DNA from 3 places in the Bradyrhizobium sp. USDA 4353 genome. Region 2 is predicted to be linked to each of the others. Evidence: predicted binding sites of a transcription regulator. Region 2 holds the regulator's gene; each other region holds the start of a gene.

The links. Region 2 encodes HrcA, which represses chaperone genes, less so after heat shock. Its sites were predicted from a motif close to GTTAGCACTCNCNNNNNGNGAGTGCTAAC; they were not measured.
Region 1: a site for HrcA is predicted at 6,576-6,604, ahead of groES (co-chaperone GroES). Genes of this name have one in related genera too.
Region 3: a site for HrcA is predicted at 6,487-6,515, ahead of groES (co-chaperone GroES). Genes of this name have one in related genera too.

Annotation. Positions count from the first base shown of each region.
Region 1 is NZ_JBSSGB010000001.1:6,432,647-6,443,334, reverse strand. It holds gene ACVILH_RS29325 (DUF4332 domain-containing protein) at 1-124, opposite strand, end outside; gene ACVILH_RS29320 (hypothetical protein) at 148-453, opposite strand; gene ACVILH_RS29315 (helicase HerA-like domain-containing protein) at 790-2,397, shown strand; gene ACVILH_RS29310 (M20/M25/M40 family metallo-hydrolase) at 2,507-3,910, shown strand; gene ACVILH_RS29305 (diguanylate cyclase domain-containing protein) at 4,045-5,259, opposite strand; gene ACVILH_RS29300 (trypsin-like peptidase domain-containing protein) at 5,400-6,497, opposite strand; gene groES (co-chaperone GroES) at 6,720-7,034, shown strand; gene groL (chaperonin GroEL) at 7,077-8,696, shown strand; gene ACVILH_RS29285 (hypothetical protein) at 8,958-9,188, shown strand; gene ACVILH_RS29280 (Hsp20 family protein) at 9,408-9,857, shown strand; gene ACVILH_RS29275 (hypothetical protein) at 9,946-10,485, shown strand; gene ACVILH_RS29270 (class II aldolase/adducin family protein) at 10,581-10,688, opposite strand, start outside.
Region 2 is NZ_JBSSGB010000001.1:1,606,437-1,617,124, forward strand. It holds gene ACVILH_RS07185 (class I SAM-dependent methyltransferase) at 1-72, opposite strand, end outside; gene ACVILH_RS07190 (glycosyltransferase family 2 protein) at 348-1,394, shown strand; gene ACVILH_RS07195 (class I SAM-dependent methyltransferase) at 1,391-1,990, shown strand; gene ACVILH_RS07200 (hypothetical protein) at 1,991-3,508, opposite strand; gene grpE (nucleotide exchange factor GrpE) at 3,742-4,362, opposite strand; gene hrcA (heat-inducible transcriptional repressor HrcA) at 4,485-5,573, opposite strand; gene rph (ribonuclease PH) at 5,736-6,449, shown strand; gene rdgB (RdgB/HAM1 family non-canonical purine NTP pyrophosphatase) at 6,446-7,090, shown strand; gene hemW (radical SAM family heme chaperone HemW) at 7,077-8,234, shown strand; gene ACVILH_RS07230 (penicillin-binding protein activator) at 8,250-9,458, opposite strand; gene rsmI (16S rRNA (cytidine(1402)-2'-O)-methyltransferase) at 9,763-10,688, shown strand, end outside.
Region 3 is NZ_JBSSGB010000001.1:502,173-512,860, forward strand. It holds gene hisG (ATP phosphoribosyltransferase) at 1-794, shown strand, start outside; gene ACVILH_RS02330 (glycosyltransferase family 2 protein) at 866-1,906, shown strand; gene ACVILH_RS02335 (ChbG/HpnK family deacetylase) at 1,903-2,745, shown strand; gene ACVILH_RS02340 (DUF2076 domain-containing protein) at 2,902-3,717, shown strand; gene ACVILH_RS02345 (L,D-transpeptidase) at 3,803-4,594, opposite strand; gene ACVILH_RS02350 (protein phosphatase CheZ) at 4,904-5,683, shown strand; gene ACVILH_RS02355 (hypothetical protein) at 5,774-6,283, opposite strand; gene groES (co-chaperone GroES) at 6,610-6,906, shown strand; gene groL (chaperonin GroEL) at 7,043-8,686, shown strand; gene ACVILH_RS02370 (hypothetical protein) at 8,840-10,033, shown strand; gene ACVILH_RS02375 (META domain-containing protein) at 10,570-10,688, opposite strand, start outside.

The sequences.
Region 1 (10,688 bases), 4.8 Mb from region 2:
CCTTGCGCCCCTTGACGGTGCGGGCAGCCTCGAGAAACGCGTCGGTGGTGCGGATGCCCAAAGCCTTCAGCTTGGAGGCATAGAAGGTCGTCATGCCTTCGAGTTCGGTGATCGGATATGTCATGAGACTCGGCGCGCGAAGGTGCTTCAAACGAACTGGTTCAGGCCTCGCGTGCCCAACCGCATCGTGATCATCTGGTCCGTTCCGGTTTGGTCTTGGAAGAACCCGGAAAGTTCAAGGGCGGGGTGTCCGTCGGTCGCAAAATCGTTTGCCTGCGCGTCATTGCCCGAAATCGAGCGGGTAGCAAACTGCCGCTGCGGCTTATCGTTGCACAGACCCTCAACAAAAATCTGGTCGATAAAAAAACGTTCTGAACAATGATGTCTTGACACTTCGGCCAAGACTGTAGCGATGCCGGCCGTTCTAGCCAGCGGCTCAAACAACTCGTCCATGTGAACCCCGTCTCCATCGGGCCCCCCGACCGGATGTCCTCTCGCTGAATTCATCTTGATCGGACGATCCGTGAATTACAAGCGACCACCCCGCGTCGCGCGCGAATCGATTCGCGATCGCGGATCAACTGTTGCAGCGATGCAAGACCCGATGGCCAATTTGCGGATGAAACCCGCACGTCGCGCAGCGCCGATGGTATGAATGCGGCATGGAGTTCGCGGCGGTGAGGGGCTCTGCGGCTGGTTCCAGGCAGTGAAACTGAAGTATGTTACGCCGCAGGCAAGGCGCGGCTCCATCGTGCGATGCGCAACAACATGATCGAGAGACGGATCAACATGGCACCATCCGGAAAATCACTCGCTGATACCGACGACAGGATTCTCGTAGGTGCCGGCGAGCAGCCGGCCTGGTTGACGCTTGCACTCGCCAACCGCCATGGCCTCGTGACGGGCGCGACCGGCACCGGCAAGACCGTGTCGCTGCAGGTGATGGCCGAAGGCTTTGCGCGCGCCGGTGTTCCGGTCTTCGCGTCGGACATCAAAGGGGATCTCTCCGGCATCTCGCAGACCGGCGAGGCCAAGGACTTCATCGTCAAGCGCGCGCAGGAGCTCGGACTGACCTATCAGCCCGATCAGTTCTCGACGGTATTTTGGGACGTGTTCGGCGAGCAGGGCCATCCGGTGCGCGCGACGGTCACCGAGATGGGACCTCTGCTGCTCGCACGCATGCTCGACCTCAACGATGTCCAGGAAGGCGTGCTCAACGTCGCGTTCCGTGTCGCCGACGAGAACGGGCTTGCGTTGATCGACATGAAGGATCTGCGCGCGCTGCTCGATGCCATCATCCCGGAAGCGAAGAAGGGCGCGGATGCAGCCGAAGATCCGCTGGCGCCGATCCGGAAAGCCGCGCAATCGTTCGGCAACGTCACGCGCGCGACCGTCGGCACCATCCAGCGCCAGTTGCTCGTGCTGGAGAACCAGGGTGGCACGAAGTTCTTCGGCGAGCCGGCGCTGACCTTGACGGACTTCATGAAGACCGACCGCGAAGGCCGCGGCATGATCAACATCCTCGTCGCCGACAAGCTGCTGCAGAACCCGCGCCTTTACGCGACCTTCCTGCTGTGGATGCTGTCCGAGCTGTTCGAGGAGCTGCCGGAGGTCGGCGACGTCGCCAAGCCGAAGCTGGTGTTCTTCTTCGACGAGGCGCATCTGTTGTTCAACGATGCGCCGAAGGCGCTGCTGGACAAGATCGAGCAGGTGGTGCGTCTCATTCGCTCCAAGGGCGTCGGCGTGTATTTCGTCACGCAGAACCCGCTCGACGTTCCCGATCGCGTACTCGGACAATTGGGCAACCGCGTGCAGCATGCGCTGCGCGCGTTCACGCCGCGTGACCAGAAAGCGGTGGCTGCCGCCGCCGACACGTTCCGTCCCAATCCCAAGCTCGATACCGCCAAGGTGATCACCGAGCTCGGCAAGGGCGAGGCGCTGGTGTCGTTCCTCGAAGGCAACGGCACGCCGGCCATGGTGGAACGCGTGTTGATCCGGCCGCCGTCGGCGCGGATTGGGCCGGTGACGCCGGAGGAGCGCAAGGCGATCATCGCGGCAAGCCCGGTGAAGGGGAAGTACGATACAGAGATCGACGCCGAGTCCGCCTATGAACTCCTGCAGCAGCGGATCGCCGGAAAGGCGGCAACCACAGAAGGCTCGTCCGGTGGCGTGCTCGGCACGATCGGTAATCTCGCTGCGACGATTTTCGGTACCAACGTCAAGCGCGGCCAGCTCTCGACCACGCAGGTGATCGCGCGCAACGTCGCGCGCCAGGTGACCGACAAGGTTGTCGGCGGCATCGCCGCCGATCTCGGCAAGCAGGTCGGCGGCTCCTTGGGCAGCTCGATCGGCCGTTCCCTGGTGCGCGGCGCGCTCGGCGGATTGCTGCGGCGCTGAGCCATGCCGGCATCGCCAGCGTGATGCTCACGGCATCACGCTGGTCCCGAGCGCGCAACGGGGCTACAAGCGAGCCAACAGGCGTCACCAGCGAAGGGATCTCTTGGCCATGGCCAATGCGCAGCTTCAATCCGTGCTCGACCACATCGATGGCGATTTCGACAACAGCCTGGACCGGCTGTTCCAGCTGATCCGCATCAAGTCGATCTCGGCCGATCCGGCCTTCGCTGAGGATTGCAAGCAGGCCGCCGATCATCTGGCCAAGGATCTCGCGACGCTCGGCTTCGCCACCGAGGTGCGCCCGACCGCCGGCCACCCGGCGGTCGTCGGCAAGAGCAACGGCCATGGTGCGGCCAAGCCGCATGTCCTGTTCTACGGCCATTACGACGTGCAGCCAGTCGATCCGCTCGAGCTGTGGCACCGGCCGCCGTTCGAGCCCGTGGTCACTGACCACGCCGACGGCCGCAAGATCATCGTCGCGCGCGGCGCCGAGGACGACAAGGGCCAGCTGATGACCTTCGTCGAGGCCTGCCGCGCCTGGAAGAAGGTGACGGGGTCGCTGCCGCTCGACATCACCGTGGTGATCGAGGGCGAGGAGGAGGTCGGCTCGAAGAACTTCGTGCCGTTCCTCGAAGCCAACAAGGACGAGTTCAAGGCCGATTTCGCGCTGGTCTGCGACACCGGCATGTGGGACCCGAACACGCCGGCGATCACGACCTCGTTGCGCGGTCTTCTCTATGAAGAGATCAAGATCAAGGCCGCCAACCGCGACCTGCATTCGGGCGTGTTCGGCGGCGGTGCGCGCAATCCGATCCGCGTGCTGACCGAGGTGCTCGGCGGACTGTTCGATGCGGATGGTCGCATCACCATTCCTGGTTTCTATGACGGCGTGAAGGACGTGCCGCCGGAAGTCCTGGAGCAATGGAAGAAGCTGAACCTGACGCCGGAGAGCTTTCTGAAGCCGATCGGGCTGTCGATTCCCGCCGGCGAAAAGGATCGCCTGCTGATCGAGCAGATTTCGTCGCGCCCTACCTGCGACATCAACGGCATCTGGGGCGGCTATATCGGCGAGGGCTCCAAGACGGTGATTCCGTCGCTGGCGCATGCGAAGGTGTCGTTCCGCCTGGTCGAAGGTCAGGATCCCCTGAAGATCCGCAAGGCGTTCCGCGACTACGTGTCGGCTCGCATCCCCGGCGACTGCGCGGTCGAGTTCGGCGATCACTCCGCGGGCGCCGCGATCGCGCTTGACTGGACCATGAAGCCGCTCGCCGCTGCCAAGCAGGCGCTGACCGAGGAGTGGGGCAAGGAGACCATCCTGATGGGCTCGGGCGCGTCGATCCCGATCGTCACCGACTTCAAGAAGACGCTCGGCCTGGACTCTCTGCTGGTCGGCTTCGGCCTCGACGACGACAACATCCATTCGCCGAACGAGAAGTACGACCTCAAGAGCTACCACAAGGGCATCCGCTCCTGGGCCCGCATCCTCGCCGCGCTCGCGGAGATGCCGCGGTAGGGCGGGCGGCTCGCCTCTTGGTCATGCTGGTGTGATGGGAGAGTGAACGCCGCACTCGCCCGTCATTCCGGGCGCGCGAACGCGAGAGCGCGGAATGATCGTGTGGAGAGAGCGCGGATGTCGCGCAAGTCAGCTCAAGCCGCACTGGCGACCGGCTGCGCGAGATCGCGACCTGCGATCTTGCGCAGCGCTGCGAGGTTGGCCTCGGCGGAGGCCAGTCGCCAGCAGGATTTTCCGCTCGATTTCGCTTCATAGAGCGCCGCATCCGCGGCGAACAGAAGGGATTCCGGATCGCTGCCGTGATCGGGCGCAGCCGCGATGCCGATGCTCATGCCGATGTTGACACGCGCGCCGCCGGGCAGCGCGATGGGAGCCGTCATCACCTCGATGAGGCGCTCGCCGAGCGCCAGGGCGTGATCGATATCCGGATCGGTGGCAAGGACGACGAACTCGTCACCGCCGATCCGGGCGATGACGTCAGAGGGCGAGACGATGCTCCGCAATGTCTTGCCGACGGTCTTGAGCAACTCATCGCCCGCGGCGTGGCCGAAGGTGTCGTTGACCGGCTTGAAGCCGTCGAGATCGAGGTAGAGCACGGCGAAGCTCTGCTGCCCCTGAACCCTGCTGGACAGACGGCTTTGCAGGGCGTCGATCAGGCCGGCGCGGTTGGACAAGCCCGTGAGCGGATCGCGCCGCGCCTGCGCATCGCTCTCGCTCTTGGCATGCATGACCGCCACCAGCATCTTGTTCAGGCGGAATGCCGCGCCGGTCATGGCGAGGAAGTAGACCGGCATCTGCAGATACATCGCAAACAGCAGCGGCTCGTGCGAGATGGCGACGCCGGGGATGACCGGGCCGATGCTGCACAGGATCATGGTGCCGACCAGGCGCGGTGCGCTGAAATTACGGAAGCAGATGCCGCCGACCATGGCCGCCGAGGAGATGCAGGCGAGCGACGCCGCGATCCAGTCGCCGGAGGCGAGGCTGATGCCGACGCCGAAGCCGACGCTGGCGCTCCATGCCACGGCCAGGAGGATGTGGATGTCGGTCGGCGTCGCGAGCTGCCGGCGGGCGCGGCGATAGGAGATGATCATGACGATCAGCCGCGACAGGCAGATCGCGACTTCGAGCATGAGCCAGCCGATGAAGAGGGCGGTCGGCGTGCGCAGCGCCAGCGCGGCCGCAACGGCGACGGTGTTGACGGCGCCGCCGGCGAACACCGACCAGCAGCCATAGAGCTCGCCGGTCAACGCCAGGCGGATATCCGGTGACACCGGATGTCCCGGGTCTGCCAGCCAGCGCGTCACGCGCCAGCGTGGCAAACTGAAAGCCAGACCATCACCCCGCATGTCAATACCTCCGCGGGGTTGCAATAAGCCGCATGGCACTTAACAGGTCTTTAGGGAGGTATCCTCGTCTGACTGCATGCTTGATGGACGGTAAAATTTGACTTGAATCGGTGCCGTTCAGGCTGAGGGCCGAGCCATCCTCAACCCGACGTGCGCACGCGGGCACGCTCCTCCGCGATCGGAGCGACCTCGACCGTCGCATTGCCGAGCGCGCGGTCGCGCTCGAACACGAGGCGGACGCGCTGTCCGACCGGCGTCAGGCCGATGAGATTGCGCACCTGGGTCGCGCTGCGCACCGGCATGTCGTTGGCCTTCACGATGATGTCGCCCTTGCGCAGGCCGGCCCGTTCGGCGGGCGAGCCCACGCTCACATCGGCGACCCGCGCGCCGACGACGCGGCCGTCCGCCGCCGAATCCAGATCGAGCAGGGTGACCCCGATGCGGCCGCGATCGACGCGGCCGTTGGCGACCAGCTGCTCCATCACCCGCCGCGCCATGTTGATCGGCACGGCAAAGCCGATGCCGACATTGCCGCCGCCGGGCGAGATGATCGCGGTGTTGATGCCGACCAGCTCGCCCCGCAGATTGATCAGCGCGCCGCCGGAATTGCCGGGATTGATCGCGGCATCGGTCTGGATGAAATCCTCATAGCCCTGCTTGCCGAGACCGGTGCGGCCGAGCGCGCTGACGAGGCCGGAGGTGACGGTCTGGCCGAGACCAAAGGGATTTCCGACCGCGATCACGAAATCGCCGACCTCCAGCGCGTCGCTGTCGCCCATCGCGATCGCTTTCAGCTCTGTCGGGTCCTTGATCTGCAGCAGCGCGATGTCGGTGGCGGGATCGCGGCCGACCAGGCGCGCGGAGAATTTGCGGCCGTCCTTGGTGCGGATCTGGGCGGTGGTGACGTGCTCGACGACATGGTTGGCCGTCATCACGTAGCCCCTGGCCGCATCGACGATCACGCCTGAGCCGGTGGCGCTGATCTGCTTCTCGACCTGCTTGGGCACGTCGAAGAAGTCGCGGAACAGCGGGTCCTGATAGAGCGGATTGTCCTGCCGGACCTTGCCCTCGACCGAGATGTTGACGACGGCGGGCGTCACCTCCTTGACCAGCGGCGCCAGCGTCGGCACGCGGCCAAGCTTGAGATCGGGGATCTGGGCGAGAGCGGGGGCAGCCAGGAGGGAGAGCAGGATCGCCGGCAGCAGGACCAAAGGCCGGAGACAACGCAGAATCTGCATCGTTTTTTCCTCGACGGACGGGGGCGGATTTTGGCGCCCGTAGAACTGGTCAGGACGGCTGCCGCGGTCAAGAGCCGTCCTGGCAATCGTTCCCACCGAGTGCCAAAAATTTTGCGTGACCCTCTTGAACGAAAAGTTCGGCTTTCCTAGGTCGTTGCTCGCCCGGGGGCCTCATGGGACCCGAGGCTTATGACATCGCTGATCTTGTGAAGGAGGATGTGCATGCATTTCCGTCCATTGCACGACCGCGTGCTCGTGCGCCGTATCGATGCCGAGGAGAAGACCAAGGGCGGCATCATCATTCCCGACACCGCCAAGGAGAAGCCGCAGGAGGGCGAGATCGTCGCCGCGGGGCCGGGCGCGCGGAATGAGCAGGGGCAACTGGTGCCGCTCGACGTCAAGCCAGGCGACCGCGTGCTGTTCGGCAAGTGGTCGGGCACCGAGGTGAAGATCGACGGCAAGGATCTCCTGATCATGAAGGAGAGCGACCTGCTCGGCATTGTCGACAAGCCCGCCGCGGCCAAGAAGGCCGCGTGATTCCTCGGAACTGACAGTCATACGAGAAAGGAGACGACGAACATGGCTGCCAAGGACGTGAAGTTTTCCACCGACGCGCGCGACCGCATGCTGCGCGGCGTCGACATCCTCGCCAATGCCGTCAAGGTCACGCTCGGTCCCAAGGGCCGCAACGTCGTGATCGAGAAATCGTTCGGCGCGCCGCGCATCACCAAGGACGGCGTGACGGTCGCCAAGGAGATCGAGCTGGAGGACAAGTTCGAGAACATGGGCGCGCAGATGGTGCGCGAGGTGGCCTCGAAGACCGCCGATCTCGCCGGCGACGGCACCACCACCGCGACCGTCCTCGCCCAGGCCATCGTGAAGGAAGGCGCGAAGTCCGTCGCCGCCGGCATGAACCCGATGGACCTCAAGCGCGGCATCGACCTGGCGGTCGACGCCATCGTCAAGGACCTCAAGTCGCACGCCAAGAAGATCACCAGCAATGACGAGATCGCGCAGGTCGGCACCATCTCGGCCAATGGCGACAGCGAGATCGGCCGCTTCCTCGCCGAGGCCATGCAGAAGGTCGGCAATGAGGGCGTGATCACGGTGGAGGAGGCCAAGAGCCTCGACACCGAGCTCGAGGTGGTCGAGGGCATGCAGTTCGACCGCGGCTATGTCTCGCCGTATTTTGTCACCAACTCCGAGAAGATGCGGGTCGAGCTCGAGGACCCCTACATCCTGATCCACGAGAAGAAGCTGTCGGGTCTGCAGACCATGCTGCCGCTGCTGGAGGCCGTCGTGCAGTCCGGCAAGCCGTTGCTGATCGTGGCCGAGGACGTCGAGGGCGAGGCGCTGGCGACGCTCGTCGTCAACAAGCTGCGCGGAGGCCTGAAGATCGCGGCCGTCAAGGCGCCGGGCTTCGGCGATCGCCGCAAGGCCATGCTGGAGGACATCGCGATCCTCACCGGCGGCACCACGATCTCAGAGGATCTCGGCATCAAGCTGGAGAACGTGACCTTGTCGATGCTCGGCCGCGCCAAGAAGGTCGTGATCGACAAGGAGAATACCACCATCGTCGACGGCGCCGGCGCCAAGAAGGACATCGAGGCCCGCGCGCAGCAGATCAAGCTGCAGATCGAGGAGACCACCTCCGACTACGACCGCGAGAAGCTGCAGGAGCGGCTGGCCAAGCTCGCCGGCGGCGTCGCGGTGATCCGCGTCGGCGGCGCCACCGAGGTCGAGGTCAAGGAGCGCAAGGACCGCGTCGACGACGCGCTGCACGCCACCCGCGCGGCCGTTGAGGAGGGCATCCTGCCCGGCGGCGGCGTGGCGCTGCTGCGCGCCACCAAGGTGCTCGACGGCATCAAGACCGCCAACGCCGACCAGAAGGCTGGCGTCGAGATCATCCGACGCGCCATCCAGGTGCCGGTGCGGCAGATCGTGCAGAACGCCGGCGACGACGGCTCGCTGGTGGTCGGCAAGCTGCTGGAGAAGGACACCTACAGCTGGGGCTTCAACGCCGCGACCGGCGAGTACCAGGATCTGGTGCAGGCCGGTGTGATCGACCCGGCCAAGGTGGTCCGCACCGCGCTGCAGGATGCGGCCTCGGTCGCCTCGCTCTTGATCACCACCGAGGCGCTGGTGGCTGACAAGCCGAAGAAGACGGAAGCCGCAGCCGCTCCGGCGATGGATTACTGATCGCTCTCAGCCGTGACGGACTGCCTGACGCGCCGTCCGTCACGGCCCTTCAAAAGAAAGTTAGTTGCTGCCGCCGCTGGCCGTGGATCGGCCACAACGCGCAGCTATCAGTCAGAGCTACGACCGCAATCCGTACAGAGCCGGCCACAATCGCCAGAGCGCGGCCGGCGCGTGGATGGATCGACGGTCGACGGGAGGTGCGGTTGGGCGCTGTCGCGCCGCCCGGTCTCAGTGCAGCGCAGAAGCCTTTGCAGGGCCAACATGGCTGCGTGGCAGTATAATCATCCGCCGCCAAATCCGACCTCGGTCATGCCGATCGCGGATCCGCGACGGCTGACGCGGTTTCTCATCGAAAGCGAGCAGCGCGTCGTCGCGCATTGCCAGGCCGTGCTGTCGCGGGGCGACATCGATCCGCGCGAGCGCGAGCGGCTGGTCAGCGTATTGCGCGAGGCCACCATGCGGTTGCAGCGGCTGTCGGCTGTGGCAGCGTGACGCCTGGAGATACCGCCCGGCTCGTGGCAAAAAAAATGGCTTGAGGCTCTTGAAACAGCCCGACGTTTTTCTAAGTCGTTTGTCGCCGCTTCGGCGGCGCCGGGTGCCTTTCGGGCCCGGCAATGATCTGGGCGCTGACCGGTTGTCTGGTTCTCAGAAGTAGTCCTGCATCGGCCCGGCGCTCCTTCGTATCCATCTTGCTCCCTGGAGGACTTGGTTATGAGGACGTATGATTTCAGCCCGCTGTGGCGTTCGACCATCGGCTTCGACCGGCTGTTCAGCCTGCTCGACGAGACCCAGCGCGCCGTCGAGGACAATTATCCCCCTTGCAACATCGAGCGGATCGGCGACGACCGCTATCAGATCTCGCTGGCGTTGGCCGGCTTCGCGCCGGATGAGCTCACCATCACGGCCGAGCACAATGTGCTGACGGTCGAGGGCCGCAAGGCCGACAAGGAAACCCGCGAGTACCTGTATCAGGGCATCTCGTCGCGGCCCTTCAAGCGGCAGTTCAATCTGGCCGACTATGTGCAGGTGACGAACGCCGCGTTCGACAACGGCCTGCTGCGGATCGAGCTGGTGCGGGAGATCCCCGAGGCCATGAAGCCGCGTCGCATCGCCATCGGCACCGCGCCCGCCGAGCAGATCGCGCAGTCGAGAGCTGCTTGAGGTTTTTGACCCGCGACGCGGGCTGCATCGTCGCCCGCGTCGCGGCATCATTCTTCTGTTGTGAAAGGAGTGGAGGAGGAGACACGCTATGAGCGATCACCGTGTTTCGATCACCGCAAGCGGCGCCGGTTTCCATCCGGTCTCGCATTACGCATCCCCGACGGACCTGTTGAACGATGCGAAGCTGTCGCGAGCCGAGAAGCGGCTGATCCTGTCATCCTGGGCGTCGGACATGTATGCGGTCGAATCGCAGCCGGGCCTGCGCAAGATCCCGGGCATCGCGAGGCCGCTTCGTCTGTCCGACATCCTCGGTGCGCTGCGCCAGCTCGATCGCGAGGATCAGCCACCGCGGCCGCGCGGCGGTGCCGCGATGCGCATTGTTCCGCGCGTCGATGTCGAGGCCGATGGGGCTGCGGCGGATCATGCTCTCGGCAGTGGAAGTCGGATGCGGCCAGCCGCTCGGCTGCGGTTCTCGCGCGAAGCCAATGTGCGGCGCTATCGCAAGCTGCTGGCCACCCGGCTCGCCGAGCACGAGCGGCGATTCGTCGAGCGCCGGCTGACGGAGGAACTGCAGCAGTTGCACGGACTGTCGGAGCGGCCGCCGTCGGCGCAGGCGGCGTGCTGCTGACCAACCATATAAAAACGCCGCCCGGAATTGGGCGGCGTTTCATTCCAAATAGCGTAGAGGGTGATGCCCCCTTATAGCCGATCAGCGCGCGACGATCAATTCCGGTACCCCGGATTGACCCGGTCGAGCCGGCGCAGCAGCGGCGGCCAGACCAGCTGATTGGAGCGGAGCTCGGCGCGGTCCTCGCTCTCGAACAGCTTGGC
Region 2 (10,688 bases):
GGTCACCGCGACGTTGGCACGGTGCTGATCCTCATAGGCGTCAGCGAAACGGTCAAACTCGGCCTTGTCCATCGTCCGCGGTCCAGTGCTGACACGAGGTGGTCGATAGCGGCCTTTGGCCTGCCACCAGTCGACCCACCCTCAATAGCCGGCAAATGCTTAACCGGAGGTCTGCGTCGCCGTTCGCGCGCATCGCGCAGCCGCGAATCTGGCCGCCTGGAGGCGCGGAATTGAAGAACAATTAACTGCCCCTGACCGACACTCGCTGCGCAGCCGAACCCCCGTCGGGGTCGCACGAGGCCTTCCCTTTGACCGAGCAGCAGGACGAGACGCCGCGCCCCGGCAAGATGTTCGTCTCGATCGTTGTGCCCTGCTACAACGAGGCCGACGGCTTGCGCGAATTTCATCGCCGGACGACCGCGGCGGCGCGTGCGCTGTGCGGCACCCGGTTCGAGCTGATCCTGGTCGACGACGGCTCCACCGACGGCACCTGGGGCATCATCAATCAGCTGCTCGCCGAGGACCGCAACGTCGTCGCCGTCAAGCTCGCGCGCAATCATGGCCATCAGCTGGCGCTCACCGCCGGGCTCTCGACCGTGCGTGGCGACCTCGTGCTGGTGATCGACGCCGATCTGCAGGATCCGCCGGAGCTGCTGACCCCGATGTACGAGATGATGGCGCGCGAAGGCGCCGACGTCGTCTACGGCCAGCGCCGCAGCCGTGCCGGCGAGACCCGGTTCAAGACATGGTCGGCGGAAGCCTTCTATCGCCTGCTCGCCCGGCTCACCCGCGTGCAGATTCCCGTCGACACCGGCGATTTTCGGCTGATGAGCCGCCGCATCTCGGACCAGCTCGTGCAGATGCCGGAGCATGACCGCTTCATCCGCGGCATGGTGGCCTGGCTCGGCTACAAGCAGGTGGCGTTCGAATACGACCGCGCGCCGCGCTTCGCCGGCAGCACCAAATATCCGCTGCTGAAGATGATCAGCTTCGCCGCCGACGCGCTGGTCAGCTTCTCGATGGTCCCGTTGCGGATCGCGACCTATGTCGGCGCGCTGCTGACGACCGGGCTGACTTTCGTCGGCATCGGCGCCGTGATCAGCTGGATCTTCTCCGGCACCGTGCCGGGCTGGACCAGCCTGACCCTGCTGGTCGTGATGATCTCCTCGGTGCAGCTGCTGGTGCTCGGCCTGATCGGCGAATATGTCGGGCGGATCTACATCCAGTCCAAGAACCGGCCGCTGTTCCTGATCTCGCAGATCCAACGGCGCGGCCGGGTGCCACAATTATCGACCGATGCGCTGGAGGAGATCGAGAGCCCGCCCCTCAACACCTTGCTCGCACAGTCCGGACCGGAGCTGCGCCGCTCGGCCTATGAGGAGGCCTCCTCGTGAAGGAGCTCTTGAAGCATCCGGCGCTGTACCAAGCCTATCAGAACGCCGGCGGCTTCTTCGGCGCGCGGATCAAGGCGATCCGCGACTATCTGACCTTGCGCCCGGGCATGCGCATCATCGATATCGGCTGCGGCCCCGGCTACATCCTGCGCCATCTGCCCGAAGGCATCGACTACACCGGGTTCGACGTCGACGAGGCCTATATCGCCCATGCGCAGCGGTCGTTCGGCCATCTCGGCGCGTTCCATTGCCGGCACTTCGATGCGGACGCCGCGCGCGAGTTCGCCGGGGCCGACGTCGTGATGATGAACGGCGTGCTGCACCACATCGGTGATGACGAGCTGAAGACCACGCTCGCCAACATTCGCGACGTGCTCGCGGCCGACGGCGCGCTGTTCACGCTCGACGGCTGCTACCGCGAGGGACAGTCGCGGATTGCCAAATGGCTGCTCGACAATGATCGCGGCGATTTCGTCCGCGACCGCGCCGGCTATTACGACCTGCTGCGCAGCGCCTTCAGCCGCGTGACGCTGGAGCTTCACGACGATTATTCGCGCGTGCCCTATACCTTCGCGATCGGCGTTGCGCAGAAATAGTCACTCCGTCCGTTCGAGGATGTCGACCCCCTCGACCGTTGCCACGAGTCGATAAGGCTTGAGCAGCTGCTGCAGCTCGGCGTCGGCCCGGGCCCAGTCACCCCAGCCATCGCGCAGATTGTCGACCAGCACGATGTCGGGCTTGCCCGCCTTGAAATCCTCGACCAGCCAGTTGCGCTCCAGCGCGAGATAGCCCTCCAGCCTGGCCTCGGTCGCCGCATCGACCGTGGTTCGTTCGCGCGTCAGCCGGACGAATTCGCGGATCCACAGATTCTCCTGCCGCGACACCCAGGTGCCGCCGATGTCGCGGACCAGCGGATGCCCGATCGCCGCCTCGCCGCTCAGCACCAGCAGCCGCGGATGCGGCTTCAGCCGGGCGATCGCCTCGGGGATCGGCCCGACATCGACGCGCAGATTGAACCATTGCAGGCCGAGCGCGAAGGCTGCCGTCAGGATCAACATCGACGCCGCGCTCGCGCGGCGCACCGGGCCGCCATCATCGCCGCCGACCAGCATCGCATAGCCCATCGTCAACATGGCCATCGCGACCATCGGATAGGAATGATACGGCCATCCGCGCCGCTGCAGATAGAACGAGATCGCAAATCCCATCGACGCCAGGACCAGGACGAGCAGCGGCCCTTCGAACCGGCCGCTCCGGCGTGTCAGCGCGATCGATGCGAGCGCGACGACGAGGAGCAGCGTCGCCACGTTGACGAAGATGGCCGACGGCGACATCGACCATGACAGATAGGTGTCGCGCACCAGCGGATATGTCACCGTGAAGTATTCGGGATAGAGCAGATAGGTCCCGACGCTCACCGCCGACACGATCAGGCCGGCGATGATGTTCTCCGGCGCGAACAGGTGACGCCAGCTGCGCGCGCGCATGGCGGCGGCCAGGATGCAGAACGCGGCCGGGAAGGTGAAGAACGGCTTGAACGCCAGGGTGATGCCGACGCCGATGCCGGCCACCAGGACCGCCCAGGCCGGGACCGGATCGCGATGGCTGCGCAACGCATACACGGCGAGGCCCGGCAGGAATGTCAGCGTCGCGATGTGCTCGCGCTGGCCGAACACGTGCATCGGCAGGATTGTCACGACCGCCGCGGCCCAGATCGCGAACGGCCCCCAATTCAGCGCAGCGAGGCTCGGCGACAACCGGATGATGCGCGACGCCGCATAGAGCGAGGCTGACGCAAGCAACAGCAGCTGCGCGTCGATGACATGCCGCGCATCGACGTGCAGCACGCGCGCCAGCGCGACGCCGGGCAGATAGGCGAACGCCGCCATCGGCGGATTGATCTCGATGATCTCGCGGTAGAGCTTCTGGCCGTCGAGCATGCGCTCGCCGACGACGAGCAGCCAGCTGACATCGGTGTTCAACGGCACGATTTGGCGCAGCAGGATGGCGACGATGAACACGACGCCGATCAGGAGCCACGGCGTGACAGCCAGCCGCTCATGCGTCGGCGGAGCCAGGGTTTGGCGCGTCACGGCGTCGATCGGGGGGCTCATGGGACGGTCCTCTGCCAGTGAGGGCCCACGCTAGCGGAGGTTGGTTAAGGCACGATGTGCTGCGGCCTGCCGGGCGCAGCGCACGCTCGTCACCACCGGGCTCGAACCGCTTGCGGGTCTGGCGGAGCGGAAACACCGGGTTCAAAACGCTGTTCAAAACGCTTGGGCGTCACATCCGAACTGGATGGGCGCCCCGCATCGCATGAGTTGATGGGTCGTTGGCGGCGCCCGCCTCAGGCCGCGCTGTTCGACTGGTCGTTGCTCGCGGCCGGTGCCGCCTTGGCGCCGCCCTTGGAGACGCCGACCAGCGCCGGGCGCAGCACGCGCTCGCCGATCATGAAGCCGGCCTGCACGACCTGCACCACGGTGCCCGACGGCACCGACGGATCAGGAACCTCGTACATCGCCTGCTGGAAGTTGGGGTCGAACTTCTGCCCCGTCGGATCGAACTTCTTGACGCCGTTCTTCTCCAGCGTGTTGAGCAGCGAGCGCTCGGTGAGCTCGACGCCTTCGATCAGCGACTTCAGGCCCGCATCGGCATTGGCGCGCGTCTCGGCCGGGACGGCATCGAGCGCACGCTGCAGATTGTCGGCGATGTCGAGCACGTCGCGGGCGAAGCCGGTGATGCCGTACATCCGGGCGTCCGCGACCTCGCGTGCTGTGCGCTTGCGCAGATTCTCCATCTCGGCGAGCGTGCGCAGCATCTTGTCGCGCGCCTCGGCCGCCTCCTTCGCCAAGGCCTCGGCCGAGCCGGTCTCGGGGTCATCGGGCATGATGTAGGGCTTCGAGACGACGGGTTCGCTGGCCTGCGCAGGATTTTCCGGATCGTTCTGATGCAGGTCGGGATCGGTCATGGACAGACTTCTCGCAAGTTCGGCGGGTTCTGGGGGATGTCGGGCGGGATATCGTGCTTTGGGCGCTGAAAATCAAGCGCAGCCTGACGGCGGCGCCGGCGTCGGATTAACCATGTTCGAGATCAGCCACCCATCAGCCGGCTGAGCAGGCGGGCGGCATAATCGACCGTCGGAATGACGCGGGCATAGTTCAGCCGTGTCGGACCGATGACGCCGAGCACGCCGACGATGCGTCCCGTCGCATCCGAATAAGGCGACACGATCGTCGACGAGCCCGACAGCGAGAACAGCTTGTTCTCCGAGCCGATGAAGATGCGCACGCCCTCGGCGCTCTCCGCGCGCCCGAGCAGATCGACGACGCCGCGCTTGGTCTCGAGATCGTCGAACAACCGGCGGACACGCTCGAGATCCTCGAGCGCGTGCAAATCTTCGAGCAGATTGGCGTGGCCGCGCACGATCAGCTGACGATCGTCGCTGTCGCCGCCGGACCAGCTCGCGACACCGGCCGCGATGACCTTCTGCGTCAGTTGATCGAGCTCGGCGCGATCGGCCGCGAGCGCCGTCTCGAGCTCCAGCCGCGCCTCCGCCAGCGTGCGTCCGCGGATCCGCGCATTGAGAAAGTTCGAGGCTTCGGTCAGCGCCGACGAGGGCACGCCCGGCGGCAAGGTCAGCACGCGGTTCTCGACCTGGCCGTCCTCGCCGACCAGCACGACGAGCGCCTGCTCCGGCTCCAGCCGCACGAACTCGATGTGCTTCAGCCGCGTGTTCGATTTCGCCGTGAGCACCACGGCGGCGGCACGGGTCAGGCCGGACAACCGCGTCAACGCCTCGTCCAGCGCGGCCTCGACCGACTGTGCGCGGCCGACCGCGGCAAGCTGGCTCTGGATCGACTGCCGCTCGGCTTCCGTCATGTCGCCGACCTGCATCAGGGCGTCGACGAAGAAGCGCAGGCCGGCTTCGGTCGGCAGCCGGCCGGCCGAGGTGTGCGGCGCGTAGATCAGGCCGAGCTGCTCCAGGTCGGCCATCACGTTGCGCACGGAGGCCGGCGACAAGGGAACCGCGATCAGGCGCGAGATGTTGCGCGAGCCGACCGGCTCGCCGGTCGCGAGATAGCTCTCGACGATCTGGCGGAAGATCTCGCGCGAGCGCTCATTGAGCTGCGCGAGCCCCGCCGGCGGTGTCATCAGGTTGATCGGATCGTGGTGGGCCACCAGATATCCTCCTCACCCATCTGCATATAATTTGGCCATGCGGCGGCTCGGTGGCAAGCCGGTCTTGTGGGCGTGTTCCGGCGTGATAGGCCTTGCCGCTGCGGGGCTCGACACCTACAAGGCCGTTTAACCCCGTCTTTTGCCTTTTCCACGGAGAGAATCATGCGGCCGAGCCGCCGTGCACCGGATGAATTGCGGCCTGTGAGCCTGGAACGCGGCGTCGTCAAATACGCCGAGGGCTCCTGCCTGGTGAAGTTCGGCGACACCCATGTGCTGGTGACCGCGACCCTGGAGGACCGGCTGCCGCCCTGGCTCAAGGGCCAGGGGCGCGGCTGGATCACCGCCGAATACGGCATGCTGCCGCGCGCCACCCTGGAGCGCACCCGCCGCGAGGCCTCCTCCGGCAAGCAGACCGGCCGCACGGTCGAGATCCAGCGCCTGATCGGCCGCTCGCTGCGCACCGCGATCGACCTGGAGGCACTCGGCGAGCGCCAGATCACGGTCGACTGTGACGTGCTGCAGGCCGATGGCGGCACCCGGACGGCCTCGATCACTGGCGCCTGGGTTGCGCTCGCCGACTGCATCAAGTGGATGAAGGCGCGCAACATGATCAAGACCGAGGTGCTGCGCGACAATGTCGCCGCGATCTCCTGCGGCATCTACAACGGCACGCCGGTGCTCGACCTCGACTATGCCGAGGATTCCGAGGCTGAGACCGACGCCAATTTCGTCATGACCGGCGATGGCCGCATCATCGAGGTGCAGGGCACGGCGGAGAAGACGCCGTTCACCGAGGCCGAGTTCCTGGCGCTGATGGCGCTGGCGCGCAAGGGCGTCGCCCGGCTGGTCGATCTGCAGAAGCTGGCGGTCGCGTGAGCAGCAACCATCGCCAGATCACCGGGCGCATCGTCATCGCGACCCACAATGCCGGCAAGCTCGTGGAGATGCGCGAGCTGCTCGCGCCGCATGGCGTGGAGGCCGTCTCGGCCGGCGAGCTGGGATTGGGCGAGCCGGAGGAGACCGGCGACACGTTCCAGGCCAATGCGCGGATCAAGGCTGTGGCCGCCGCGGAAGCCGCGCAGCTGCCGGCCTTCGCCGACGACTCCGGCATCGTCGTCCATGCGCTCGACGGAGCGCCGGGCATCTACTCGGCGCGCTGGGCCGGCCCGGGCAAGGATTTCGGTGCAGCGATGGCCCAGATCGAGCGGCTGCTGCAGGAGCGCGGCGCCACCAGCGCCGACAAGCGCACCGCGCATTTCGTCTCGGCGCTGTGCGTGGCCTGGCCGGATGGGCACATCGAGGAGGTCGAGGCGCGCGTCGACGGCACCCTGGTCTGGCCGCCGCGCGGCACCGCCGGTTTCGGCTACGACCCGATGTTTCTCCCCGATGGCCATGATCGCACCTTCGGCGAGATGACCAGCCTCGAGAAGCACGGGCTGCCGCCGCTTGGCCTCGGCCTGTCGCACCGGGCGCGCGCCTTCGTGAAGCTCGCGGAGATCTGTCTTGAGCAGCGCTGACAGCGAAGCGTTCGGCGTCTATGTGCACTGGCCGTTCTGCCTGTCGAAATGTCCGTATTGCGACTTCAACAGCCACGTCCGCCACGCCGCCATCGACCAGGACCGCTTTGCTCGCGCCTTTGCGCAGGAGATCGCCAGCACCGCCGCCCGCATTGGGCCGCGCACCGTCAGCTCGATCTTTCTCGGCGGCGGCACGCCGTCGCTGATGCAGCCGCAGACGGTCGGCGCCATTCTGGACGCGATCGGCAAGCACTGGCATGTCGCAGATGATGTCGAGGTGTCGCTGGAAGCCAATCCGACCAGCGTCGAGGCGACGCGGTTTGCGGGCTATCGCGCAGCCGGGGTCAACCGCGTCTCGCTCGGCGTCCAGGCGATGGACGATGCGTCGCTGAAGATGCTCGGACGGCTGCACACGGCCGAGGAGGCGATGAAGGCGGTGGCGATCGCGCGCGGCGCGTTCGACCGCTATTCGTTCGACCTGATCTATGCGCGGCCCGACCAGACGCCGGCCATGTGGACCGAGGAGCTGTCGCGCGCGATCGGCGAGGCGGCGGAGCATCTGTCGCTGTATCAGCTGACGATCGAAGAGGGCACGCCGTTCTACGGCCTGCACGCGGCCGGCAAGCTGAAGACGCCGGACGAGGGTCTCTCACGTACGCTCTACGACGTGACGCAGGAGATCTGCGCGCGTCACGGCCTGCCAGCCTATGAGATCTCCAACCACGCGCGTGCCGGCGCGGAGTGCCGGCACAACCTCGTCTATTGGCGCGGCCAGGAATATGCCGGCATCGGCCCCGGTGCCCACGGCCGGCTCGACATCGACGGCGTCCGGCACGCCACCGCGACCGACAAGCGGCCCGAAGCCTGGCTTATGCGCGTCGAATCCAACGGACACGGCGTGATGACCGATGATCTGCTCAACAGCGAGGAGCGCGCCGACGAATTCCTGCTGATGGGGCTGCGTCTCCGCGAGGGCATCGATCCCAAGCGCTATGCCGCGATCTCCGGCCGCTCGCTCGATCCGCGCCGCATCGCGCTGCTGCGCGAGGAGGGCGCGATCGCCGTCGAGCCGGACGGCCGGTTGCGCGTGACGCAGGACGGCTTTCCTGTGCTCGACGCCGTCGTTGCCGATCTCGCTGCCTGACGAACGTACTCGTCCTTAGGTCGCGCTAAAACTCTTCGGCGCGCCGGCGACTGCTTGGCCGCCGCCAGAGCCGACGCGCATCACCGCGAGGCCGCGCTCATTGGTGCCGTCGCTGCGGAAACGGAACAGGCCGTCGATGCCGGCGAAGCCGGAGGCGTTGGTCAGCACGTCCGGCGCAAAGCGTTGCGCGCCTTGCGTGCGCGCCAATGCTGCGACCAGCGCCACCGCGTCATAGGCCAAGGTCGCCGTGCGCACGGGATCGCCGCCGAAGCGCGTGCGGTAGCGGCCGGCGAAGGCACGGAAGCCCGAGGGATCCGGGGCGGCGTAGAGGCCGCCCTGCAGGCTGGCGCTGTTGTAGACGCGCGGATTGTCCCACAGACCGGTGCCGAGCAGCTGGACGGCGCGCAGGTTCGCGCCGGCCGCCGTCAGCGCATCCGCGGTCGCGACGACGGATTCGCCGTCATCGGCCAGCAGCAGCGCATCGGCGCCGCTCAGCGCCTGCGCGACCGCGCGCACCGCCATGGTGCGGTCGCCGGCATATTTCTCGAACGCCACGATGCGCCCGCCGCGGCGGCTGACCGCGGTCTTGAACGCGCCTTCGACCACGGTGCCGTAGGCATTGTCGGGCAGCAGCGCCGCGAAGGAGCGTTTGCCGACGCCGGCCGAGTAGTCGACGATACGCGTCGCATCGGACTCCGGCAGGAAGCTCAACAGATACACGCCGCGGCCGGCCACGCTCGAATCGGTCGAGAACGCGATCACCGAGATGTTGCGCGTGCGCGCGACCTGGGCGGTCGGCGGCACCGAGCCTGCGAACAGCGGCCCGAGCAGGATCTCCGCGCCTTCGTCGCAGGCCTGCTGCGCCCCTTGCTGCGCGCCTTGCGGACTACCGGCGTCGTCCTTGATCAGCAGCTGGATGTTGGGGTTCTGAAACTCGGCGAGCGCCATCTCGGCCGCGTTCTTCATTGATTGCGCGGCCACGCCGGCATTGCCGGAGGCGGACAGCGGCAGGATCAGTCCGACCTTGACCTGGCCATTGCCCGCGACAGCCGGCTGCTGCGGCGGGCCGGATGGCCCGGTCGGCGTCTCGAACGGATTGAAGCCCTGCTGCACATTGGAGCAGGCCGACAGCAGCGGTGCGCCGAGGATCAGGCCAAGCGCGGTTCGCCGGGCAACCCCATGGGGTCCCGGAGCGTGAGAACTGGGATGACGCGGGCCCACCATGACATCTCTACGTTCGGCCGGAAGCGGCCAGAAGTTCCCCAACCGCACGTCCCCCAGGCCGTGCTGATTCACTCATATTGTCGACGAATAGTTAAGCAAAACAAAAGGCTGTCAGAACCACACCCGATATCAAATCGACGTTTTGCACGGCCTATCCCCTGTTGGGATCAATGCCCTTTGAAGTGCATTTTCGAAGTTGAAGCTCCGATGAACAGCGCGGCTGGCCGTGCTGGTTGGCCCTTCACATTCATAGAACCACTGTTCCCCGGTGGCATTCCCCCGCCCGGCCCTTTAAATTACCCGCATGGGCGCCAAGGCAATCCCGAACATCTTGCCGGACGACGGCAAATCTTCCACCGCGTGGACCTATCTGGTGGCGGGGCATCGCATCGCGGCGCCGCGGGCCCGGCCGGGCCTGCATCTGGTGGCGACGCCGATCGGCAATCTCGGCGACGTCACCTTGCGCGCGCTGGAAACGCTGGCCGGCGCTGACGTCATCTTCTGCGAGGACACGCGAATCACGCGGCGGCTGGCGGAGCGCTACGGCCTCGGCGCCGAGCTTGCCGCCTATCACGAGCACAACGCCGAAGCGGTCCGGCCGAAGATCCTGCAGCGCCTCGCCGAGGGCGCGGCCATTGCGCTGGTGTCGGACGCCGGCACGCCGCTGATCTCCGATCCCGGCTACAAGCTGGTGCGCGCCGCATGCGAGGCCGGTCACGCCGTCACGGCGTTGCCGGGCCCCTCCGCGGTGCTCGCCGCGCTGAGCGTCGCGGCGCTGCCGACCGACCGGTTCTTCTTCGAAGGCTTTCTTCCGGCGAAGCAGCAGGCGCGGCGCACGCGGCTGTCGGAGCTGGCCCGCGTCGAGGCCACGCTGGTGGTGTTCGAAGCAGGCAGCCGCGTGCAGGAGACGCTGGCCGATCTCGCCGACGCCGTGGCGGGACGACAGGCCGCGATCTGCCGCGAGCTGACCAAGCTGCACGAGGAAGTGCTGCGCGGCACGACCGGCGAGCTCGCCGCACGCGCCGACGAGCTCGAGACGCGCGGCGAATTCGTGCTGGTGATCGGGCCGGCGCCGCGCGACGCCGAGGTCATGACCGACACCGCCGTCGACGCACTGCTCACGGATCTCCTGCAACGGTCGAGCGTGAAAGATGCCGTGATGCATGCCGTCGAGCTGTCGCGCCGGCCGCGCCGCGAGGTCTATGCGCGTGCGCTGGCACTTGCGAAGGA
Region 3 (10,688 bases), 1.1 Mb from region 2:
AGCTGGCGCGCGGCACCGTGCATCTCGGCGTCACCGGCGAGGACCTCGTCCGCGAGGGCATCACCGACGCCGACAAGCGCGTGCTGCTGATCGACACGCTCGGCTTCGGCGGCGCCAATGTCGTGGTCGCCGTGCCGCAGGCCTGGATCGACGTCCGCACCATGGCCGATCTCGACGACGTCACCACCGGCTTCCGCGCCCAGCACAATCGCCGCATGCGCGTCGCGACCAAATACATCAACCTGACGCGCAGCTACTTCGCGAGTCACGGGATCGTCGACTACCGCATCGTCGAGAGCGCCGGCGCCACCGAGGGCGCGCCTGCCGTCGGCACCGCCGAGCTGATCGTCGACATCACCAGCACCGGCTCCACGCTCGCCGCCAACGGGCTGAAGGTGCTCGACGACGGCGTGATCCTGCGCAGCCAAGCCAATCTCGTCGCCTCGCGCGATGCCGACTGGTCGGACGGTCCCCGCGAGAGCGCGCGGATCATCCTCGACCACATCCACGCCAGCGCCCGCGCCAGGAAATACCGCGAGGTCCGCACCCGCTTCAAAGGGTGCGACGCAGCAATGCTGACCAAGGCGCATAACCGCTTCGGCGTCGTCGCGCCGTTCGGCGGCCCGACCTCCTCGGGGATGCTGACGCTGCACTGCCCGCCCGCGCAGATCTACGCGCTCGGCAGCTTCCTGCGCGCGCATGGCGCAGAGACGGTGTCGGTGGCCTCGCTCGACTACGTGCTCGACCGCGAGAATCCGCTGTTTGCCCGCCTCGAGGCCTTCCTGCGATCATAAATCGCCGTTCATCGTAGCGACAGGCAGCGGCAGCTACCATATGTTGGCGGGCGAATGAGGATTCCAAAGCGATGCTGGGAACTGACGTCTCCGACCTGACCACGACTGCGGCCGACGCCGCGTCGCAGGGACTGTCGATCGTTATCCCCGTCTACAACGAAGGCGCGGGACTGACGGCGCTGCACGAGCGCCTGAACAATCTCGCCCGCACCCTGCGCCAGCGCTTCGGCCTGGCTTGCGAGCTCGTCTATGTCGACGACGGCAGCCGCGACAACACGCTCGCCATCGCCCGCACCTTGCAGGCCGATGCGCTCGACGTGCAGGTGGTGTCGCTGTCGCGCAATTTCGGCAAGGAGGCGGCGCTGATGGCCGGCCTCGACCATGCCCGCCGCGGCGCCGTGCTGTTCATGGATGGCGACGGCCAGCATCCGCCCGCGCTGGTCGAGCAGCTCGTCACGCATTGGATCAAGGACGGCTATGACGTCGTCTACACGGCGAAGGCGCATCGCGACAACGAGCCGTTCCTGCGCCGCGTCGCGGTGCACGGCTTCTACGCGCTGATCAATTGGGGCGCGCGGCAGAAGATCCCGGAGGATGCCGGCGACTTCCGCCTGCTGTCGCCGCGCGCGGTCGCGGCGCTGCGCCAGCTGCCGGAGCGCAACCGCTTCTTCAAGGGACTGGCGAGCTGGATCGGCTTCCGCCAGATCCGCGTCGACTATGAGCCCGCGGCACGCGCGCACGGCGTCACGACCTTCAATCTCACCGGCCTGCTCGGCCTGTCGATCGAGGGCCTGACCTCGTTCTCGGTGGCGCCGCTGCGGGTGGCCAGTCTCTTAGGAATTTTGCTCGCCTCGGCCGCCTTCCTGTTCGGGCTCTCGATCCTGTGGGAGACCTTCACCACCGGCAAGTCGGTGCCGGGCTATCCCTCGCTGATGGTCGGCCTGATGACGATCGGCGGCGTGCAGCTGATCATGATCGGCATCATGGGCGAGTATATCGGCAAGATCCTGTCCGAGCTGAAGGCGCGGCCGATCTACTTCGTCGCCGAGCACAGCGAGAAGCGCGCGAACCTCGATGCGCGCAGCGACGGCGAGAGGACCGCCGCAGAATGAGCGAGGCGCCGCACCGGCGCATCTGGCTGTGCGCCGATGACTACGGCATCAGCCCCGGCGTCAACACAGCGATCCGCGACCTGATCGCGCGCGGCCGGCTGAACGCCACCTCGGTGATGACGGTCGGCGCGGCGATCGGACGCAGCGAGGTCGCGGAGCTGACCAAGGTCGCCGCCGACAGTCCGCGCTGCGCGATCGGCCTGCATGTGACCCTGACCGCGCCGTTCCGGCCGCTGACCATGCATTTCCGCCCCGCCGAAGGCGGCATGTTCCTGCCCTTTCCAAAGCTGCTGCGCGCCGGGCTGATGCGCCGGCTCGACCCCGAGCTGATCCGCGCCGAGGTGATGGTTCAGCTCAACGCCTTCGGCGAGCTGTTCGGCCGCGCGCCCGATTTCGTCGACGGTCACCAGCACGCCCAGCTCTATCCGCAGGTGCGCGAGGGGTTCCTCGCCGCCGTCAAGGACGCCGCGCCAGCGGCCTGGGTGCGCCAGGGCGGCCGCAATGCGCCGCTGATGCAGCGGCTGGCGGCGCCGAAGGCGCTGCTGCTCGACGTGCTGAGCGCGCAATTCCGCCGCCACGCCAAGCGCGCCGCGATCCCCTTCAATCCCGCCTTCGCCGGCGCCTATGACTTCACCAAGGCCGCCGATTTCGGGACGCTGATGGACGGCTTCCTGCACGAGCTTCCCGAGGACGGCCTCGTGATGTGCCATCCCGGCTTCGTCGACGATGTCCTGATCGAGCTCGATCCGCTGACCGTGCAGCGCGAGCATGAGCACGCCTATCTCGCCGGCGAGCATTTTCCGGGCCTGCTGGAGCGCCGCCGGGTGACGCTCGCCTGAACGAACAAAATGCCCGCTGACCGCGTTTGATTCGCACGCTCGTCAGACGCTTTGTCGCATACGGAAATTTAATCCGCGGCCCGGCTGGCCGGACCACAAAGTCCCCCTAAATGTTGGCCGCGCTTCGCTGGAACCGGCAAGCGGCAGGAGAACCACATGACACCGCAAGAACGCCAACTCATCGACGACCTGTTCGACCGGCTTGCCAAGCTGGAGGCCGCGCCGCGTGATCCGGAGGCTGCCGCCGCCATTTCTCGCGGGCTGCAGCAGGCCCCCAACGCCGTCTATGCGCTGGTGCAGACGGTGCTGGTGCAGGACGAGGCCCTGAAGCGCGCCAATGCCCGGATCGAGGAGCTGCAGCACGCGCAAAGCGCGCCGCCGGCGCAATCCGGCAGCTTCCTGGATTCGATGCGTGACAGCATCTTCGGCTCGTCGGGCAGCCGCGGCTCCGTCCCGAACGTGCCGCCGCCGTCGTCGAGCCGGCCGGTCTGGAACAGCGGCCAAGCGATGCCCGGCGGCTATCAGGGCCAGCCCGGCTACCCGCCACAACCCGGCCCCTATGACCAAGGTGGCTTCGGCCAGCCGCGCGGCGGCGTGTTCGGCGGCGGAGGCGGCTCGTTCCTAGGGACCGCGGCGGCCGCAGCGGCCGGCATGGTCGGCGGCTCGCTGCTGCTCGGCGGCATTCGCTCGATGATGGGCGGCGGCTCGCATCAGGCGTTCGGCGACACCACGATCATCGAGGAGCGCGGCGGTGGCGGCAGCCCCTGGGGCGGCAGCGATCAGTCGAGCGGCTCGCTGGCGCAGGATGCAGGTCTCAACGACATCGGCCGCTCCGGCGATGGCGGCAGCCGCGCCGGCCTGTTCGACCAGGCGAACTACGACGACAACAACGGCAACGACAGCGATCCGACGGACTTCGATGTCGATGACAGCTTCGGCAATGATGATGACGGCGGCAGCGACTACGCCTGATCGCCAATTGCGATGACACAGCCAGGAACGACGAAGGCCGCCCGGAAGGGCGGCCTTTTGCATGACGCATGACGCGGAACCAACGCTACATCACGATGACCCGGGCGCCGACATTCACCCGGCCATAGAGGTCGATGACGTCCTCGTTGCGCATCCGGATGCAGCCCGAGGACACGTTGGTCCCGATCGTCCAGGGCTCGTTCGAGCCGTGGATGCGATAGAGCGACGAGCCCAGATACATCGCGCGGGCGCCGAGCGGGTTCTGCGGCCCGCCCTCCATGTGCCGCGGCAGATCGGGCCGGCGCGCCAGCATCTCCGGCGGCGGCGTCCAGTCCGGCCATTCGCGCTTGGCGGAGATGGTCTTCACGCCCGACCAGGTGAAGCCCGGACGGCCGACGCCGATGCCATAGCGCAGCGCCGTGCCCTGCCCCTGCACGAGGTAGAGGAATTTGTTCGGTGTATCGATGACGATCGTGCCCGGCCTTTCTTTGCCGTCATAGTCAACGACCTGTTTCTCGTATTTCGGATCGAGCGGCCGCTGCGTCTGCTCATACGCCTCCTCGTCAGGATATCCCTGTTGGGGCACGACGCCCGGCATCGCCGGCTGCGTCCCATAGGTGGACGGCTGCTGCTGATACATGGGCTGTTGCGGGGGCGGAGCGCCGCGGACGCCTTGGGGATCGCCGAACAGGAATTCGATGAAGCCGCCGCCCATCCGCGAGCGCTCGACATAGGCGGTGCGCACCGGCGCCGTCTGCTGCGGCGGCCCGCTATAGATCACCGTCGGCTGCTGAAATCCCTGGGCCGCAGCCCGATCCACACCGCAATAGAGGACGCATGCGCCGGCCAGCAGCGCTGTAGAGAATGATCTGAACATCGACGTACTCTGTACTGTTTCGTCTGAAGACTGTTCGCCGCGCGCAGGCGGCAACGCCGCCCGCGTATCGTCAATAAAGAGCAAAACCCGATCGCTTTGGTAAACGCAGAGGCCTCCGGGATTCACCATCGCCGCAGCGAAGCGCTGATTTGATAGCTAGCGTTTATTTTGCGTGAAGCGCGGCGGAGCTTGGTTAATCGTTCGTATCAGGCGCACGCAGGCGTTGCGCCGCCGCAGTTCCTGGCGTGAACGCGATGTTAAATAGCCACAGCGTAGAACTGAGCCCAACAAGAGGTCAGGGATACTATCATGGCTGTTCGCAAGCGTTTCCGTATCGAAGAAGCAATCGTCGGCCATATGCCGGAGCCCGACTTCGTGGGTGGCGAGATCGGCCCCAACCACAAGGAAATCATGGACGAGCTCCGCGCCATCCGCGCCCAGATGGCCAATGCGATGCGCAGCGGCGGGAGCAACTCGACGGCCGCGGCCATCGAGGAATCAGCCCAGCGCGAGGTCGCCGAGGCGCGCGCGCTGCTCGAGACCTATCGCGCGCAGATCGAGCAGTGCGAGAAGCTCAAGGTCGAGCTCGACCTGATCCACGACGCCATCAACCGCACCAAGGGCGAGATCGCCACGCTTCATGCCAAGAGCTTCAACGGCGAGGAGATGGCCAAGGTGAATGGCGAGCTTGGCGCCGTCGTCGGCGGCACGGAGCAGGCCACCCAGCAGATCCTCGAAGCGGCCGAGGCGATCGACCAGGCCGCCAGCGCGCTCGGCAAGGTCGACTCCGCCGACCAGCAGAAGATCCTCAGCGAGGACATCCAGGAGCGCGTGGTCTCGATCTTCGAGGCCTGCAACTTCCAGGACCTGACCGGCCAGCGCATCAACAAGGTCATGACCACGATGAAGTTCATCGAGCACCACATCGTGGTGATGATGGACATCTGGGGTGGCGTGGATGCCATCAAGGCGCATGTGCCGCCGATCGTCGACACCCGCGAGGGCGACGCCAGGCTGCTGAACGGCCCGAAGGCCGAAGGCGATGTCGGCCACGCCTCGCAGGACGACATCGACGCGATGTTCAACTGAGCGGCCCTCGCTCCTCAGCCCCAACAAAAACGCCGGCGGAACGCCGGCGTTTTTCGTTTGTCTGGTCTAGTCTGGCCGGGCGAGCGGAGCTCAGGCCCGCGGTCCGCAGCGGACATAGACCATGGTCTGGTAGCGGGTGGCCGCATCCTTGTCGACGAAGCGGGTGATCAGCACCCTGCCGTCGAACGAGACCACCTCGCGGTCCTGCTCGCCGCCGGGAGGACCGGCGGGACCGATGTAATTCTTGCCGCTGGCCGAGCCCTTGAGGCGCAGCTCCTGCGGGGTGGCCTGGTCCGCCAGATGCATGATGACGCCGCCGGAGGTTCCCGCGCCGATCACGTAAGGCTGCTTGCACTGCGCCAGCGCCATCTTCTCGGTGCGCGCCCGGTCGTTGGGATTGTTGTAGGCCGCGAGGCCCCATTTGCCCACGAGGTCCTCCGCGCGGATCGTCGCCGGAACCTCGGGCTCCACAGCCACCTCCGGCGGCGCCGGACTGGAGGGCGACAAATTGAAGCCGCCGCCGCACGCTCCCAGCAGCATTGTGAGCGCTGACGCGATCGCGAGATTGGCAACCGGCCGCGCGCACCGTGAACTCGTCATGGCATCCCCTTAGGAACAAGATCGTGGCTGCCCCGTCCGGCAACCAAGCGCAAAACGCGCATCAGAGCAATGACGTCGGATGACGACGCCGCTCCACTAACATGTCTGGCCCGCGACAACATCCCCCTAACAGCCTGAACAACCGCTTAACCGGTGCCCCTTGCTTGACAGGAACAGCGGCAAGCCATATTCCGGCGATGGCCTTTAGCACTCGGAGGGCTTGATTGCTAAAGCCCCGAGTCTCGTGGCCCCAACTGGGCGCCAAATGTGGCCGGATTCAGAAATCCAGACGATCACCTACCAAAGCACCCGCAAAGGGACCTGTCATGGCTAAATCGAAGTTTCGTCCCCTGCACGACCGCGTCGTGGTTAAGCGCATCGACGCTGAAGAGAAGACCAAGGGCGGCATCATCATCCCCGACTCCGCCAAGGAAAAGCCCTCGCAGGGCGAAGTCGTCGCCGTCGGCCCGGGCGGCCGCGACGAGAGCGGCAAGCTGACCCCGCTCGACGTCAAGGTCGGCGACCGCGTGCTGTTCGGCAAGTGGTCCGGCACCGAGGTCAAGCTGGACGGCGAGGAGCTCCTCATCATGAAGGAGTCCGACATCATGGGCGTCGTCGCCTGATCCGAACCGCCTGATCCGAACAGCTCTGGGCGGCCTCCCGGCCGCCCCGGGCCACCAGCGTTTTTCAACCTCGTTCAGGCGACAGGCCGGCGATCACGCCCCTGGCCGTCGAGGTCCACTCCAGGAGAGATTTCAAATGGCAGCCAAGGACGTCAAATTCTCTGGCGACGCGCGCGACCGCATGCTGCGCGGCGTCGACATTCTCGCCAACGCCGTCAAGGTGACGCTCGGCCCGAAGGGCCGCAACGTGGTCATCGAGAAGAGCTTCGGCGCTCCGCGCATCACCAAGGACGGCGTCACCGTCGCCAAGGAGATCGAGCTCGAGGACAAGTTCGAGAACATGGGCGCGCAGATGCTGCGCGAGGTCGCCTCCAAGACCAACGACCTGGCCGGCGACGGCACCACCACCGCAACCGTGCTCGCCCAGGCCATCGTCCGTGAGGGCGCCAAGGCGGTTGCCGCCGGCATGAACCCGATGGACCTCAAGCGCGGCATCGACACCGCGGTGGCCGCCGTCATCAAGGACATCGAGAAGCGCGCCAAGCCGGTCGCCTCCTCCGCCGAGGTCGCCCAGGTCGGCACCATCTCCGCCAACGGCGACGCCGCGATCGGCAAGATGATCGCCCAGGCGATGCAGAAGGTCGGCAATGAGGGCGTGATCACGGTCGAGGAGAACAAGTCGCTGGAGACCGAGGTCGACATCGTCGAGGGCATGAAGTTCGACCGCGGCTATCTCTCGCCGTACTTCGTCACCAATGCCGAGAAGATGACCGCCGAGCTCGACGACGTCTACGTGCTGCTGCACGAAAAGAAGCTGTCGGGCCTGCAGGCCATGCTGCCGGTGCTCGAAGCCGTCGTGCAGTCGGGCCGTCCGCTGCTGATCATCGCCGAGGACGTCGAGGGCGAGGCGCTGGCCACCCTGGTCGTGAACCGCCTGCGCGGCGGCCTCAAGGTCGCCGCCGTCAAGGCGCCGGGCTTCGGTGACCGCCGCAAGGCCATGCTCGAGGACATCGCGATCCTGACCGGCGGTCAGCTGATCTCGGACGACCTCGGCATGAAGCTCGAGAACGTCACCATCAAGATGCTCGGCCGCGCCAAGAAGGTCGTGATCGACAAGGAGAACACCACGATCGTCAACGGCGCCGGCAAGAAGGCCGACATCGAGGCGCGCGTCGGCCAGATCAAGGCGCAGATCGAGGAGACCACCTCGGACTACGACCGTGAGAAGCTGCAGGAGCGTCTCGCCAAGCTCGCGGGCGGCGTCGCGGTGATCCGCGTCGGCGGCGCGACCGAGGTCGAGGTCAAGGAGAAGAAGGACCGCGTCGAGGACGCCCTCAACGCGACCCGCGCCGCGGTGCAGGAAGGCATCGTCCCCGGCGGCGGCGTGGCGCTGCTGCGCGCCAAGAAGGCGGTCGGCCGCATCACCAACCCGAACTCGGACGTCCAGGCCGGCATCAACATCGTGCTGAAGGCGCTCGAGGCTCCGATGCGCCAGATCGCCGAGAACGCCGGCGTCGAAGGCTCGATCGTGGTCGGGAAGATCCTGGAGGAGAAGTCCGAGACCTTCGGCTTCGACGCCCAGACCGAGGACTATGTCGACATGGTTGCCAAGGGCATCATCGACCCGGCCAAGGTCGTCCGCACCGCGCTGCAGGACGCCTCGTCGGTCGCCGGCCTCCTGGTCACCACCGAGGCCATGGTCGCCGAGCTGCCGAAGGACGCGGCGCCGGCGATGCCGGCCGGCGGCGGCATGGGTGGCATGGGCGGCATGGGCTTCTAAGCCCAACCATCATCACCAAGCCTCCTTCACCAAGACGTCACGAAGGCCGCCTCCGGGCGGCCTTCTTTTTGGCGGAGTGTCCCTGTGGGGGTGCAGTGATGGCCAATTGGCGCTACAGCTAGCCGCCGATTCCGCTCCCACAAGGATTTTCAGATGCGCGCTATTTTGCTTGCGTTGGCCGTGATTGCAGCGGCCGCGCCGGAACTCGGTTGGGCCCAGAGCAAGAGCGGGACCAAGGCCGCTCCCGCCAACGAGACCCGCTATTTCACCTCGATCGATGGCCTGATGGACGGCAATGCCGACGTGATCCTCAAGGAGACGCGCCAGGGCAAGACGGTCACCGCGGCCACCCTCGACGTCTGCTATCCCGTCGCCAAGAATTCGGACCGCAAGGACCGCTTCGTCGTCACCCTCACCGTCAACGGCCAGACCCTGACCGGCGCGACCCAGAGCAACGGCGCCAAGGAGCCGGTGACGGTGAAGCTCACGCGCAAGCCGACCGGCGACAATTTCGAGTTCCGCGGCCAGATCGCGATCGGCAAGACCGTCACCGAGGTCGCCTCGACCGACAACTCGGATGTCAGCGAGAAGGAATTCCAGGAGAGCCAGTCGACCGACGACGGCATCAGCGCGCAGCCGAAGGATTTCACCGACGTTTCGCCCGAGGCGGTCTCCGTTCGCCTCAAGCTCGATGCGGTGCCCGACTTCCTGAAGAGCCTGAAGGGCGAGAATGTCGAGGTCTCTCTCTCCAGCCTGATTGTCGGCTGCGACGCGCTGCGCGCGGGCGAGCAAACCATCAGCATGACCGTGGACCCCGAGCGCGCCGGCGCGCTGATCGCCAAGGCGCGGGCCACCAACGGCGTCGTCACCGCCGGCTGGACAGCCGGCACCGTCGAGATGGACCGCACCATCCGCTTCGCGGCCGCTGACTGGCGCGACGGCGACAAGATCAACCGCGACAAGCTGGCGAACGCGATCTCCGACGTGCTCGCCAAGACCTACAACGCCAAGCCGACCAGCGCGTCCTGGAACCCGGTCACCGGCAAGCTGAAGCTGACCCTGAAGCGGCCGAGCCAGCTGATGCCCTCGCTCGAGCTGACCGATGTCATCGAGGTCACCGGCCTCGTCTCCACGGACAAGCCGGGCGGCGCGGACGCGCTGATGCTGTGGATCAGCAGCCCGACCACGACCACCGTGGACGAGAGCTCATCGGCCAAGCTGATCCTGTCGGACGAATCCTCCGGCGACGAGGAAAGCGACACCCGCGACGACGGCGGCGCCATCGACGAACTGGCCAAGGTCTTCAAGGCCAAGCGCTGGGACGCCGACAACTCGGTCTGGAAGTAAGGCGAGCCCGACGGCAGGCGCCGCGATTTCGGTCGCACCCTCCCCTGGAGGGGGAGGGTCGATCGCACGCGAAGCGGGCGAGCGGGGTGGGGTGAACCGCGGACATCGGTGCGAGTGGAGAGATCACCCCACCCCGGCTCACATTTCGCTTCGCTCAACGTGAGCCGACCCTCCCCCTCCAGGGGAGGGTGACAGCGGGACTGGCCCAAGGCTGCTCAGTCGCACCGAAACTCATCCTTCTCTCTTGGATCGTCGGGAGAAGGGGGGCGGCCGCACTGCGCGACCATCGCTCGATGATAGCACGACAGGCGCCGCGATCTCGGTCTCAACCTCCCCTGGAGGGGAGGGTCGATCGCACGCGAAGCGGGCGAGCGGGGTGGGGTGAACCGCGGACACCGGTGCGAGTGGAAAGATCACCCCACCCCGGCTCACACGCGCTTCGCGCCTATGAGCCGACCCTCCCCCTCCAGGGGAGGGTGGCAGCGGGGCCTCCACTTCGATGATGCGTCACTACGATTAGAAGCGGCGGTCTCTCCTCAATTCGTATTCAGCCGGAAACGCAGCGTCTTCGGGCCGATGAAGGTGATCAAGTCACCCTGGCGCTTCCAGTTGGTCGCCGCGCTGAGCGCCGCGATCAGCTCGTCGTCGGCCTGGG